Regions from separate parts of the Labrys sp. (in: a-proteobacteria) genome, predicted to be linked through region 1. Evidence: riboswitches for the same ligand, from Rfam matches in the RefSeq annotation. Region 1 holds a riboswitch; the other holds the start of a gene.
The links. Region 1 has a riboswitch for S-adenosylmethionine ahead of metA (homoserine O-acetyltransferase MetA). Riboswitches for the same ligand answer to the same signal wherever they lie in the genome.
Positions count from the first base shown of each region.

Region 2: linked by a shared signal. The riboswitch ahead of QM672_RS17085 (O-succinylhomoserine sulfhydrylase) and the one ahead of metA (homoserine O-acetyltransferase MetA) in region 1 are both predicted to bind S-adenosylmethionine.

Region 1 covers NZ_JASGFM010000043.1:48,268-53,594, forward strand. The annotation lists gene QM672_RS27385 (YiaA/YiaB family inner membrane protein) at 1-110, shown strand, start outside; gene metA (homoserine O-acetyltransferase MetA) at 440-1,363, opposite strand; SAM riboswitch at 1,417-1,494, opposite strand; gene metH (methionine synthase) at 1,616-5,327, opposite strand, start outside.
Region 2 covers NZ_JASGFM010000018.1:36,476-41,802, forward strand. The annotation lists gene xdhC (xanthine dehydrogenase accessory protein XdhC) at 1-312, opposite strand, end outside; gene QM672_RS17085 (O-succinylhomoserine sulfhydrylase) at 462-1,670, opposite strand; SAM riboswitch at 1,707-1,786, opposite strand; gene QM672_RS17090 (2'-deoxycytidine 5'-triphosphate deaminase) at 1,878-2,996, shown strand; gene QM672_RS17095 (hypothetical protein) at 3,025-3,393, shown strand; gene QM672_RS17100 (MFS transporter) at 3,489-4,826, opposite strand; gene uraD (2-oxo-4-hydroxy-4-carboxy-5-ureidoimidazoline decarboxylase) at 4,967-5,327, opposite strand, start outside.

The DNA.
Region 1 (5,327 bases):
CGCTGACCAAGACCCTGCGCGACCAGCAGGAGGCCGGCCGGCTGCACAACCGCATCGAGGACGCCAAGACCGAGCAGTTGCTGATGCGCATGGATCGCGCCAAGGATTGAGGGAATTCCGGGGGCGCGGGCGTCTCGGGCGCTCTTTGAATGCGATGCGAGAAGGAGGAGGGAACGGGCAAAATACTCATAGGGGCGAACCTAAGGCGAGAGCTGCGACGCCAAACGCTCCTTCGCCCCGTTCTCACGGGGAGAAGGTAAAGATGAGGGGCAGCGCAAACCTTGAAAAACCGGGCATTGCGGAGCCCCTCACCTCTATCCTCTCCCCGTAAGAACGGGGCGAGGGGGCTCGGACGTGGAGCATAATCTCCAGCTCGGTCATCTCGCCCGACCCTCAAGTTGGCGTCTATGGGCAGGGTGCCCTCTGTGCCCGGAAGGCCTCAGCGTCCCTTGCCGACCTCGCTCAGATCGTAGGACGTCGTCTGGTAGATCTCGTTGATCCAGTTGCCGAACAGGAGATGGGCGTGGCTGCGCCAGAAATTGCGCGGCGGGAAGGACGGGTCGTCATAGGGGAAGTAGTTCTTCGGCAGCTTGATCGGCACGCCTGCGTCGACATCGCGAAAATATTCATCGGCCAGCGAGGTCGATTCATATTCGACATGGTTGAACAGATAGAGCCGGTTGCCTTGTTGCTCGTGAATGAGACAAACGCCGGTTTCGTCCGAATCCATCAGGATCTCCAGCTCGGCGTTCTTGCGCACGTCCTCGCCGCGCACCTCCGTCCAGCGCGAGACGGGGACGTGGAAGTCGTCCGAAAAGCCGTTGAGATAGATCGAGGAAGGCTTGCGGTTGTGGTGCTGGTAGACGCCGAAGGCCTTCTCCGTGAGCTCATATTTGGGAATGCGATGGAAATGCCAGATGGCCGCCATCGCCCCCCAGCACACGTTCAGCGTGGAATGCACGTTGGTCGTGGTCCAGTCGAGGATCTGCTCGAGCTCCTTCCAATAGGTCACCTCCTCGAAGGGGAGGGTCTCCACCGGTGCGCCGGTGATGATGAAGCCGTCGAACTTGCGCTCGCGTACTTCTTCCCAGGTTTCGTAGAAGGCGAGCAGATGCTCTTCCGAGGTGTTCTTGGCGCGATGGCCGCCGACCCGCACCAGCGAAAGTTCGACCTGCAGCGGCGTGGCCCCGACCAGGCGCGCCATCTGCAATTCGGTGCGGATCTTGTTGGGCATCAAATTGAGCAGGCCTATCTGCAGCGGGCGGATGTCCTGCCGGATGGCGGCGGTTTCCGTCATCACCCGCACCCCTTCGCTGACCAGGGTGGAGAAGGCGGGCAAGGTATCCGGAATCTTGATAGGCATGTTGCACTCGATCGACGTTGGGCCTGCCGGAACAATGCCGCAGGCCCACGGATGGAATGCATCCAGCGGCCCTTTAGCGAGTTGTTTAACGTGGCTGCAAGCCGGCCGGCCAAATCACCACGGGAGAAGAGTTAATCCTGCGGTGATTGGAAATCAATGGTGTTCCTGGGAGCGCGGGCGTCCTCGCCCGCTCTTGCCGTCCTGAGGGCGAAGCGCTTCCAAGGGCGGGCGAGGATGCCCGCGCTCCCAGGTCTATTCCGCCGCCTCCTTGACGCCGGGCACATAGTTGAGCACCGGCGAAAGCCAGCGCTCGACCTCTTCCACGCTCATGCCCTTGCGGGCCGCATAGTCCTCGACCTGGTCCTGCTCGATCTTCGATACCCCGAAATAATAGGCATCGGGATGGGCGAAATAGAGCCCGGACACCGAGGCGCCCGGCCACATCGCATAGCTTTCGGTCAGCTGCACGCCGATGCGAGCCTCGGCGTCGAGCAGGCGGAACAGCGTGCCCTTCTCGGTATGGTCGGGCTGGGCGGGATAGCCGGGGGCAGGGCGGATACCGCGATACGGCTCGCCGATCAGTTCGTCGGGGGCCAGGTTCTCGTCGGCCGCATAGCCCCAGAACTCCTTGCGCACGCGCTCATGCATGCGTTCGGCGAAGGCCTCGGCGAAGCGATCGGCCAGGGCCTTGACCAGGATCGAGCCATAGTCGTCATTGGCACGTTCGAAGCGATGGGCGATCGCTTCCTCTTCCATGCCGGCGGTAACCACGAAGCCGCCGAGATAGTCGCCCTGGCCGCTGGTTGCAGGCGCGACGAAATCGGAGAGGGCGACGTTGGCCCGGCCGTCGCGCTTGGTGAGCTGCTGGCGCAAGGTGTGCAGGCTGGCGAGTTTCCGGCCGCGGCCCTCGTCCGTATACAGATGTATATCGTCGCCGACGGCATTGGCCGGCCAGAAGCCGATCACGGCCTTGGGGTGGAACCACTTCTCTTCGATGATGCGGGCGAGCATGGCCTGGGCATCGTCGAAGAGCTGGCGAGCGGCCGCACCCTGCTTCTCGTCGGAGAGGATGGCGGGATAGCGCCCCTTGAGCTCCCAGGTCTGGAAGAAGGGTGTCCAGTCGATATAGCGCGCCAGCTCGGCGAGGTCGTAATTCTCGAACACGCGCGTGCCGAGGAAGCCCGGCCTGGGGGCGACGAAGCCGGTCCAGTCCACCTTGTGGGCGTTGGCCCTGGCCTTGGCGAGCGGCAGGCGCAGTTTGTCGGCCTCGCTGCGGGCATGGGCGGCCGCGACCTTGGCATATTCGGCCTGGACGGTCTCGACATAGCCTGGCTTGATCGTCGGCGAGAGCAGGCTGGAGACCACACCGACGGCTCGGCTCGCATCCGTCACATAGACGGCCTGGCCACGGTCATAGCGCGGATGCACCTTCACGGCGGTGTGGACGCGGCTGGTGGTGGCTCCCCCGATCAGCAAGGGAATGTCGAAGCCCTCGCGCTCCATCTCCGCGGCGACATGCACCATTTCATCGAGCGAGGGCGTGATCAGGCCGGAGAGGCCGATGATGTCGACCTTCTCCTGGCGCGCGACTTCGAGGATCTTGGCAGAAGGGACCATCACGCCGAGATCGATGATCTCGTAATTGTTGCAGGCGAGCACGACGCCGACGATGTTCTTGCCGATGTCGTGCACGTCGCCCTTCACGGTGGCCATCAGCACCTTGCCGGCGCTCTGGCGGACCTGCCCGCCATTGGCCGCCTTCTCCGCTTCCATATAGGGCAGCAGCACTGCCACGGCCTGCTTCATCACGCGGGCCGACTTGACCACCTGGGGCAGGAACATCTTGCCCGAGCCGAACAGGTCGCCCACCACGTTCATGCCGGCCATCAGCGGGCCTTCGATGACGTGCAGCGGGCGCTCTGCCGCCAGCCGGGCTTCCTCGGTGTCCTCGTTGATATAGTCGGTGATGCCGTTGACGAGGGCATGTTCGAGGCGCTTTTCCACCGACCAGCTCCGCCAGGCGAGATCCTGGACCTTGGCCTCCTTCGGGCCTGCGCCACGGAAGCGTTCGGCTAGCGCCAGCAGGCGCTCCGTCGCGTCGTCCAGGCGATTGAGCACCACGTCCTCGCAGGCCTCGCGCAACTCCGCATCGATGGATTCATAGACGGCAAGCTGGCCGGCATTGACGATGCCCATATCCATGCCGGCCTGGATGGCATGGTAGAGGAACACGGCGTGCATGGCTTCGCGCACGGGTTCGTTGCCGCGGAAGGAGAAGGAGAGATTGGAGACGCCGCCCGAAATATGGGCGTGGGGCAGGGTTTCCCTGATCTGCCGCGTCGCCTCGATGAAGGCGACACCATAGCCGTTATGCTCCTCGATGCCGGTGGCGACGGCGAAGATGTTGGGATCGAAGACGATGTCCTCGGGCGGGAAACCGGCTTCCTGCGTCAGCAGCTTGTAGGCCCTGGTGCAGATCTGGACCTTGCGTTCCAGCGTATCGGCCTGTCCCTGTTCGTCGAAGGCCATCACCACCACGGCCGCGCCATAGGCACGCACCAGGCGGGCGTGATGAAGGAAGGCTTCCTCGCCTTCCTTCATGGAGATCGAATTGACCAGTGGCTTGCCCTGGACGCATTTCAGGCCGGCCTCGATGATCGAGAATTTCGAGGAATCGATCATCACCGGCACGCGGGCGATGTCCGGTTCGGCCGCGATCAGGTTGAGGAATTCGACCATGGCCTTTTCGGAATCGATCAGGCCTTCGTCCATGTTGATGTCGATGACCTGGGCGCCATTGGCCACCTGGTCGCGGGCGATATCGAGGGCGGTGGCGTAGTCGCCGGCGGTGATGAGCTTGCGGAACTTGGCGGAGCCGGTGACGTTGGTGCGCTCGCCGACATTCACGAAGGGGATGGTGGTGTCGAGCGTGAAGGGTTCCAGGCCCGACAGCTTCATCCTGGGCTCAGCTTCGGGAATGGCGCGCGGCTTGTGGCGACCCACGGCCTCGGCAATGGCGCGGATATGCTCCGGCGTCGAGCCGCAGCAGCCGCCGACGATGTTGACCAGGCCGTCGCGGGCAAACCCCTCGATCTGCGCCGCCATCGCTTCCGGGCTCTCGTCATACTGGCCGAACTCGTTGGGCAGGCCGGCATTGGGATAGGCGCAGACGAAAGTTTCGGCGACGGTGGAGATCTCGTCGAGATGCGCCCGCATCGCATTGGCACCGAGCGCGCAGTTGAGGCCGATCGTGAAGGGGCGGGCATGCCGCACCGAATGCCAGAACGCCGTCGGCGTCTGCCCGCTGAGGGTACGGCCCGAGAGATCCGTGATGGTACCCGAGATCATCACGGGCAGGCGCACATCCTTTTCGCCGAACACTTCCTCGCAGGCGAAGATCGCCGCCTTGGCGTTGAGCGTGTCGAAAATGGTTTCGATCAGGATGATGTCGGCACCGCCGTCGATGAGGCCGCGGATCTGCTCGGCATAGGCGATGCGGAGATCGTCGAAGCTGATGGCGCGATAGCCGGGATTGTTGACGTCGGGCGAGATCGAGGCGGTGCGGTTGGTCGGGCCGAGCGCTCCGGCGACGAAGCGCCGGCGCCCGTCCTGCTGCTGCGCCTTGATCGCGGCACGGCGGGCAAGGCGCGCACCGTCGCGGTTGAGGTCGTAGACCGCCTCCTGCATGCCGTAATCGGCCTGGGCGATCGAGGTGGAGGAGAAGGTGTTCGTCTCCAATATGTCGGCCCCGGCCATGGCATAGGCGTAGTGGATCGCTTCGATCGCCGCAGGCTGGGTGAGGGTGAGGAGGTCGTTGTTGCCCTTGAGGTGGCAGTCACAGCCGACGAAGCGCTCGCCCCGGAAATGGTCCTCCTCGAAGCCGAGCCCCTGGATCTGCGTGCCCATGGCGCCATCGAGGATCAGGATGCGCTCCCGCGCGGCGGCGGTAAGGGCGGCAAGGATC
Region 2 (5,327 bases), on a different contig from region 1:
ATCGTCCCGCTCCAGACGCTCCAGCATCAGGCTGACCCGGCCGCCGCAGCATTGGCCGAGGTCCGGTCCCAGGGCCTTGTCCAGGGAGCGCATGCGGCGTCCCTCCCGAGCCGAAAGCAGCGCCTGCGCTTCGGCGAGCACCTGCCATTCCAGCGTGCCACCGCCGATCGTGCCGGAAAAGGCGCCGTCTGCCCGCACGGCCATACGCGTGCCTGCTTCGCGTGGGCTTGACCCGCGCACGTCCATGATGGTGACGAGCACGGCGCGCCCGTCCCGCTCGACCATGGCCTTCAGCGTCGCGAAGATCCCCATCGCTCTGCCCGCATGCATGCCGGTTTTGGCACAGGCATGATAACGCTTCGGGATGATCGCGCCAAAGCCCATTTGTGGGCTGGTCTTCAAGACCAGCCCCGGCTCCTCCGGGAGATACGGTACTTCCAGGCTGGTCTAAAGCCCCCCGATTACAGGGCCTTGTCGAGGGCCTGCGCAAAGTCGGCGATCAGGTCGTCGGCGCTCTCGATGCCGGCGGAGAAACGCAGCATGCCCTGGCGGATGCCCATGCCCAGGCGCGCATCTTCCTCGAAGCGCTGATGGGTGGTGGTCGAGGGATGGGTGATCAGGCTTTTGGTGTCGCCGAGATTGTTGGAAATGCGGGTGATCTTCAAGGCATTGGCGACCTTGAACGCCGCCGCCTTGCCGCCCTTCACCTCGAAGGTCACCAGCGTGCCGCCGGCCTTCATCTGGCGGCGCGCCAGTTCGGCCTGCGGATGGTCGTCGCGGAAGGGATAGATCACGCGCTCGACGGCCGCGTGGCCAGCGAGGGCATCGGCAACCTTGACCGCATTGGCGATCTGGCGCTCGACCCGCAGTTCCAGCGTCTCCAGGCCCTTGAGCATCACCCAGGCATTGAAGGGAGAGATCGAGGGGCCGGTCTGGCGCAGATAGGTATGGATGTGGTCGTTGATGAACTTTTCCGACGCCAGGATCACGCCAGCCAGACAGCGGCCCTGCCCGTCGATGTGCTTGGTGGCCGAATAGACCACGCAATCGGCGCCGAGCTTGAGCGGGCTCTGCAGCAGCGGCGTGGCGAACACATTGTCCACCACCAGCGTGGCACCGGCGCTCTTGGCGATCTTGGCGATGGCCTCGATGTCGAGGATCTCGAGTGTCGGATTGGTCGGGCTTTCCAGGAAGAACACCTTGGTTTCCGGCCGAACCGCCGCCTGCCACTGGGCCAGCTCGGTGCCATCGACCAGAGTCGAAGTCACGCCGAAGCGCGGCAACAATTCCTCGATGACATAGCGGCAGGAGCCGAACAGGGCCTTGGCGGCGACGACATGGTCGCCGGCCTTGAGCTGGCCGATCAGGGTCGCGGTGACGGCCGCCATGCCGGAGGCGGTGGCGCGGGCAGCTTCGGCTCCCTCCAGTTCCGCCATGCGCTGCTCGAACATCGCCACGGTGGGATTGGAGAAGCGGCTATAGATGAAGCCGGCATCCTCGCCCTTGAAACGGGCCTCCGCCTGCTCGGCGCTTTCGTAGACGAATCCCTGGGTGAGGAACAACGCCTCCGAGGTCTCGGCATATTGCGAGCGCAGCGTGCCGGCATGCACGAGCCGGGTGGCCGGCTGCAATTCCCGGGTGGAAGGTGCTGAAGTCAACGGTTTGGTCATCTGCGGCAATCCTGAACAGCCGCAAGTCGAGCGCCAGCGCTCTTTCCCACGGCCCTTTAGCGAGTTGTTTTACGTGGCTGCAAGCCGGCCGGCCCAAATCCACCACGACGAAGACTGTTGAGTAGCCCTACTCCCCGATGGCGTCAATGCATGGTTTCGTCTAGCAAGACCAAGATACGCCAAAACTGGCAGCAAAAAGCGAGAGCCATGCCGTCCTCGAACCTCCTGCACTCCCCAGGCCTTCTGCATAGCCATGGCATCCTGCCCTCACAGGCGATTGCCGGCCTGGTCGAGGCGGGCGCCGTCCGCATCGAGCAGCCCTTGGCCACGGACCAGATCCAGCCGGCCAGCCTCGACCTGCGCCTGGGCGCCAAGGCTTATCGCATGCGGGCAAGTTTCCTGCCCGGCCCGCGCAACACGGTCGCCGAGCGCATCGCCGACCTCGCTTTGCACGAGATCGACCTGACCAAGGGCGCCGTGCTGGAGACGGGCTGCGTCTACATCGTGCCGTTGCTCGAAAGCCTGAAGATGCCGGATGGCGTTCTCGCCTCCACCAATCCCAAGAGCTCGACCGGCCGCCTCGATGTCTTCACCCGCGTGATCACCGACCATGCCCGCGCCTTCGACCAGGTCGAGGCCGGTTATGACGGCCCGCTCTATGCCGAGATCGGCCCCCGCACCTTCCCGGTGCTGGTCAGGACGGGATCGCGCCTCAGCCAGATCCGTTTCCGCCGCGGCGAAGCCCGCATCGACGATGCCGCCTTGCGCGAATTGCAGCGCCGCATGGGCCTGGTCTCCTCGCCCGATCCGGACATTGCCGGCGGCGTCGCCGTCTCCGTCGACCTCACCGGCTTCGGCGACGGCATCATCGGCTATCGCGCCAAGCGCCATACCGCCGTGATCGATGTCGACAAGCGTGCGGCCTGCGATCTTCTCGATTTCTGGGAGCCGATCCCGCATCGCGGCAAGAACGACATGATCCTGGACCCGGATGAGTTCTACATCCTGGCCTCCAAGGAAGCCGTGCATGTGCCGCCCGAATTCGCCGCCGAAATGGTGCCGTTCGACCCGCTGGTGGGTGAGTTCCGGGTGCATTACGCCGGCTTCTTCGACCCCGGCTTCGGTTATTCGCCCGATGGCATGGAAGCGGCCCGGGCCGTGCTCGAAGTGCGCTCGCGTGAAGTCCCCTTCATCGTCGAGGACGGCCAGATCGTCGGGCGCCTGATCTATGAGCGCATGCTCGAGCGCCCGCAGATCCTCTACGGTGCCGGCCTCAACTCCAACTATCAGGGCCAGGCGCTGAAACTGTCGAAGCATTTCCGGTAAGTCGCGATGCCGGCGCAAGGGTGGTGCCATGAAGAACTCTGTCGTCGCGACCACCGCCGCACTTTGTCTCTTGCTGTTCCCGCTTGCGCAGGCGCGAGCGATGGAGTGCTTCGGAGGCTTCAGTTGCGAGGAAATCGGCGCTGCTGCCTTCTCCTTTCGGATCGTTCGGGATTGTCCCGCTCAATTTCAGATTCAGCCTGACAAAAGGGCCAAGTTCGAGCGGGCGATGGTTGCCCTGCGCAACCGCCCGCTCGCCAATGTCACGGGCAACGAGCAGTTCTCCTCGACCCCGCAGACTTATGGACCCGGTGTCTGCGAGGGCGCCGCGCGAAAGTTCAAGAGCGGCGCGGCGAAGGTCGAACTCCTTGCCGTGAGACCGCAAGCCAAGCGTAAGTGAAGGTCGGCATAGGCACCTGAGGCATCCGGCAAACAGCCAAGAAAAAAGGGCGGCTCGCCGGGCCGCCCTTCACGAGTTTCCGGCTCTGGGAGGACTCAGGCCGGTTTCGAGCGCCGTTCGAAGGGCGCAACGAATTTCACGATCAGCAGGAAGGTGGCCGCCTCGACCACTGCGACGATCCACAGGCCGTTCGATATGGCACCGGCATCCTTGAGATAGCCCATCAGATAGGGAGCGCCGAAGCCGGCGAGATTGGCCACCGAATTGATCAGGGCGATACCGACGGCAGCAGCCGAACCAGCCAGGAAGTGGTTGGGCATCTGCCAGAACACCGGGATCGCCGACATGGTGCCGACCACGGCCAACCCCAGGGCCAGCAAGGCGATCGGCGCGCTGCCGGGCACCACGAAGCCGAGGACGGTGAGCCCGATCGCGCCGGCCAGAGCCGCCAGGCCGCAATGGTAGCGCACTTCATTGGCACGGTCGGAATGGATGCCGTTGGAGATCATGCCGGCGGCGCCGCAGGCATAGATCGCCGCCATGATCCAGCCCACCGTGGCCGGATTTGTAAAGCCGACTTCCCGCACGATGGTGGGGCCGAAGAAGGTCAGCGCGGAATTGGCCATGATGATGCAGAAGAAGATGGCAATGAACTTCCACACGATCGGGTTCTTCAGCGACTGCAATACGCCGTGCTCGCGATGACCGAGCGTCTGGCGGTCACGCTCGAGATCGCCGATCAGCAGCTGGCGCTCGTCGGCGCTCAGCCAATGGGCATGCTCGGGCTTGTCGGTCAGATAATAGAGGGTCGCCAAGCCGGCCAGGATGGACGGAATGCCTTCCAGCAGGAACACCCACTGCCAGCCTGCCCAGCCGTTCACGCCGCCGAGCTGGGTCATGATGGTGCCAGCCACCGGACCGCCCAGGACACCGGCCAGGGCGGAGGCCGACATGAACAAGCCGAAGACCTTGGCGCGGCGCAGCGACGGGAACCAATAAGTGAGATAGAGGATGACGCCGGGGTAGAAGCCGGCCTCGAACACGCCGAGCAGGAAGCGCAGGCTATAGAACTGCCAGGGCTTGGTGACGAACATCATCAAGACGCAGATGATGCCCCAGCCGATGGTGATGCGAGCCAGCGTCCGCTTGGCGCCGATCCGCTCGAGCAGCATGTTGCTCGGCACTTCGAAGAAGAAATAGCCGAGGAAGAACACACCAGCGCCGAGGCCATAGACCGTCTCGCTGAACTGCAGGTCCTGGAGCATGGTCAGCTTGGCAAAGCCGACATTGACGCGGTCGATCCACGCCAGCACCCACAGGAACATCAGGAAGGGAAGCAGGCGCCAGATCACCTTCTTGTAGAGCGCCTCCACCTGCGGAGAGGTAGCTTCCGTGATCGCGCCTCCCGGCTCGATCATCGCATTCGCGGTCATGGTTTTCTCCCAGATATCTTATTGATTGACCGGCTTTGCGACGGCGATCTTCGATCCGCCGCCACCGATATTCAACGCACCACCTCGAAGCCGGCAGCAGCACGCCCGTCGGGCCCGTCCAAGGACGGCACCTTTCGTCGTCAGGCGGCGGGCGCTACGGCCTGCATGGCTTCGCGATGGAACAAGGCATCCAGCCGATAGCGGCTGATGAAGCCGATCTGCCGCAGCGCCTCGCGCCGCTCGTCGTCGCTGCGGCGCGCGATGCGATGGCGGAACTCGGCAAAAATCCCGACTTTGGTGTAGTGCCGCACGCAGACGATGAACGGGAAGCCATGGCGAGCGCGATATTTGCGATTCAACTCGTCCATCTCGGTGACTTCCGAAGCACTGAGCCGGTCGAGCCCTGCCGTTCCCTGCTCCTCCACCGATTCCGCCGTCATCGTGCCCTGCTTGGCCTCGCGACCGGCGAGATCGGGATGCGCGTTGAGGAAGGCTGCGATG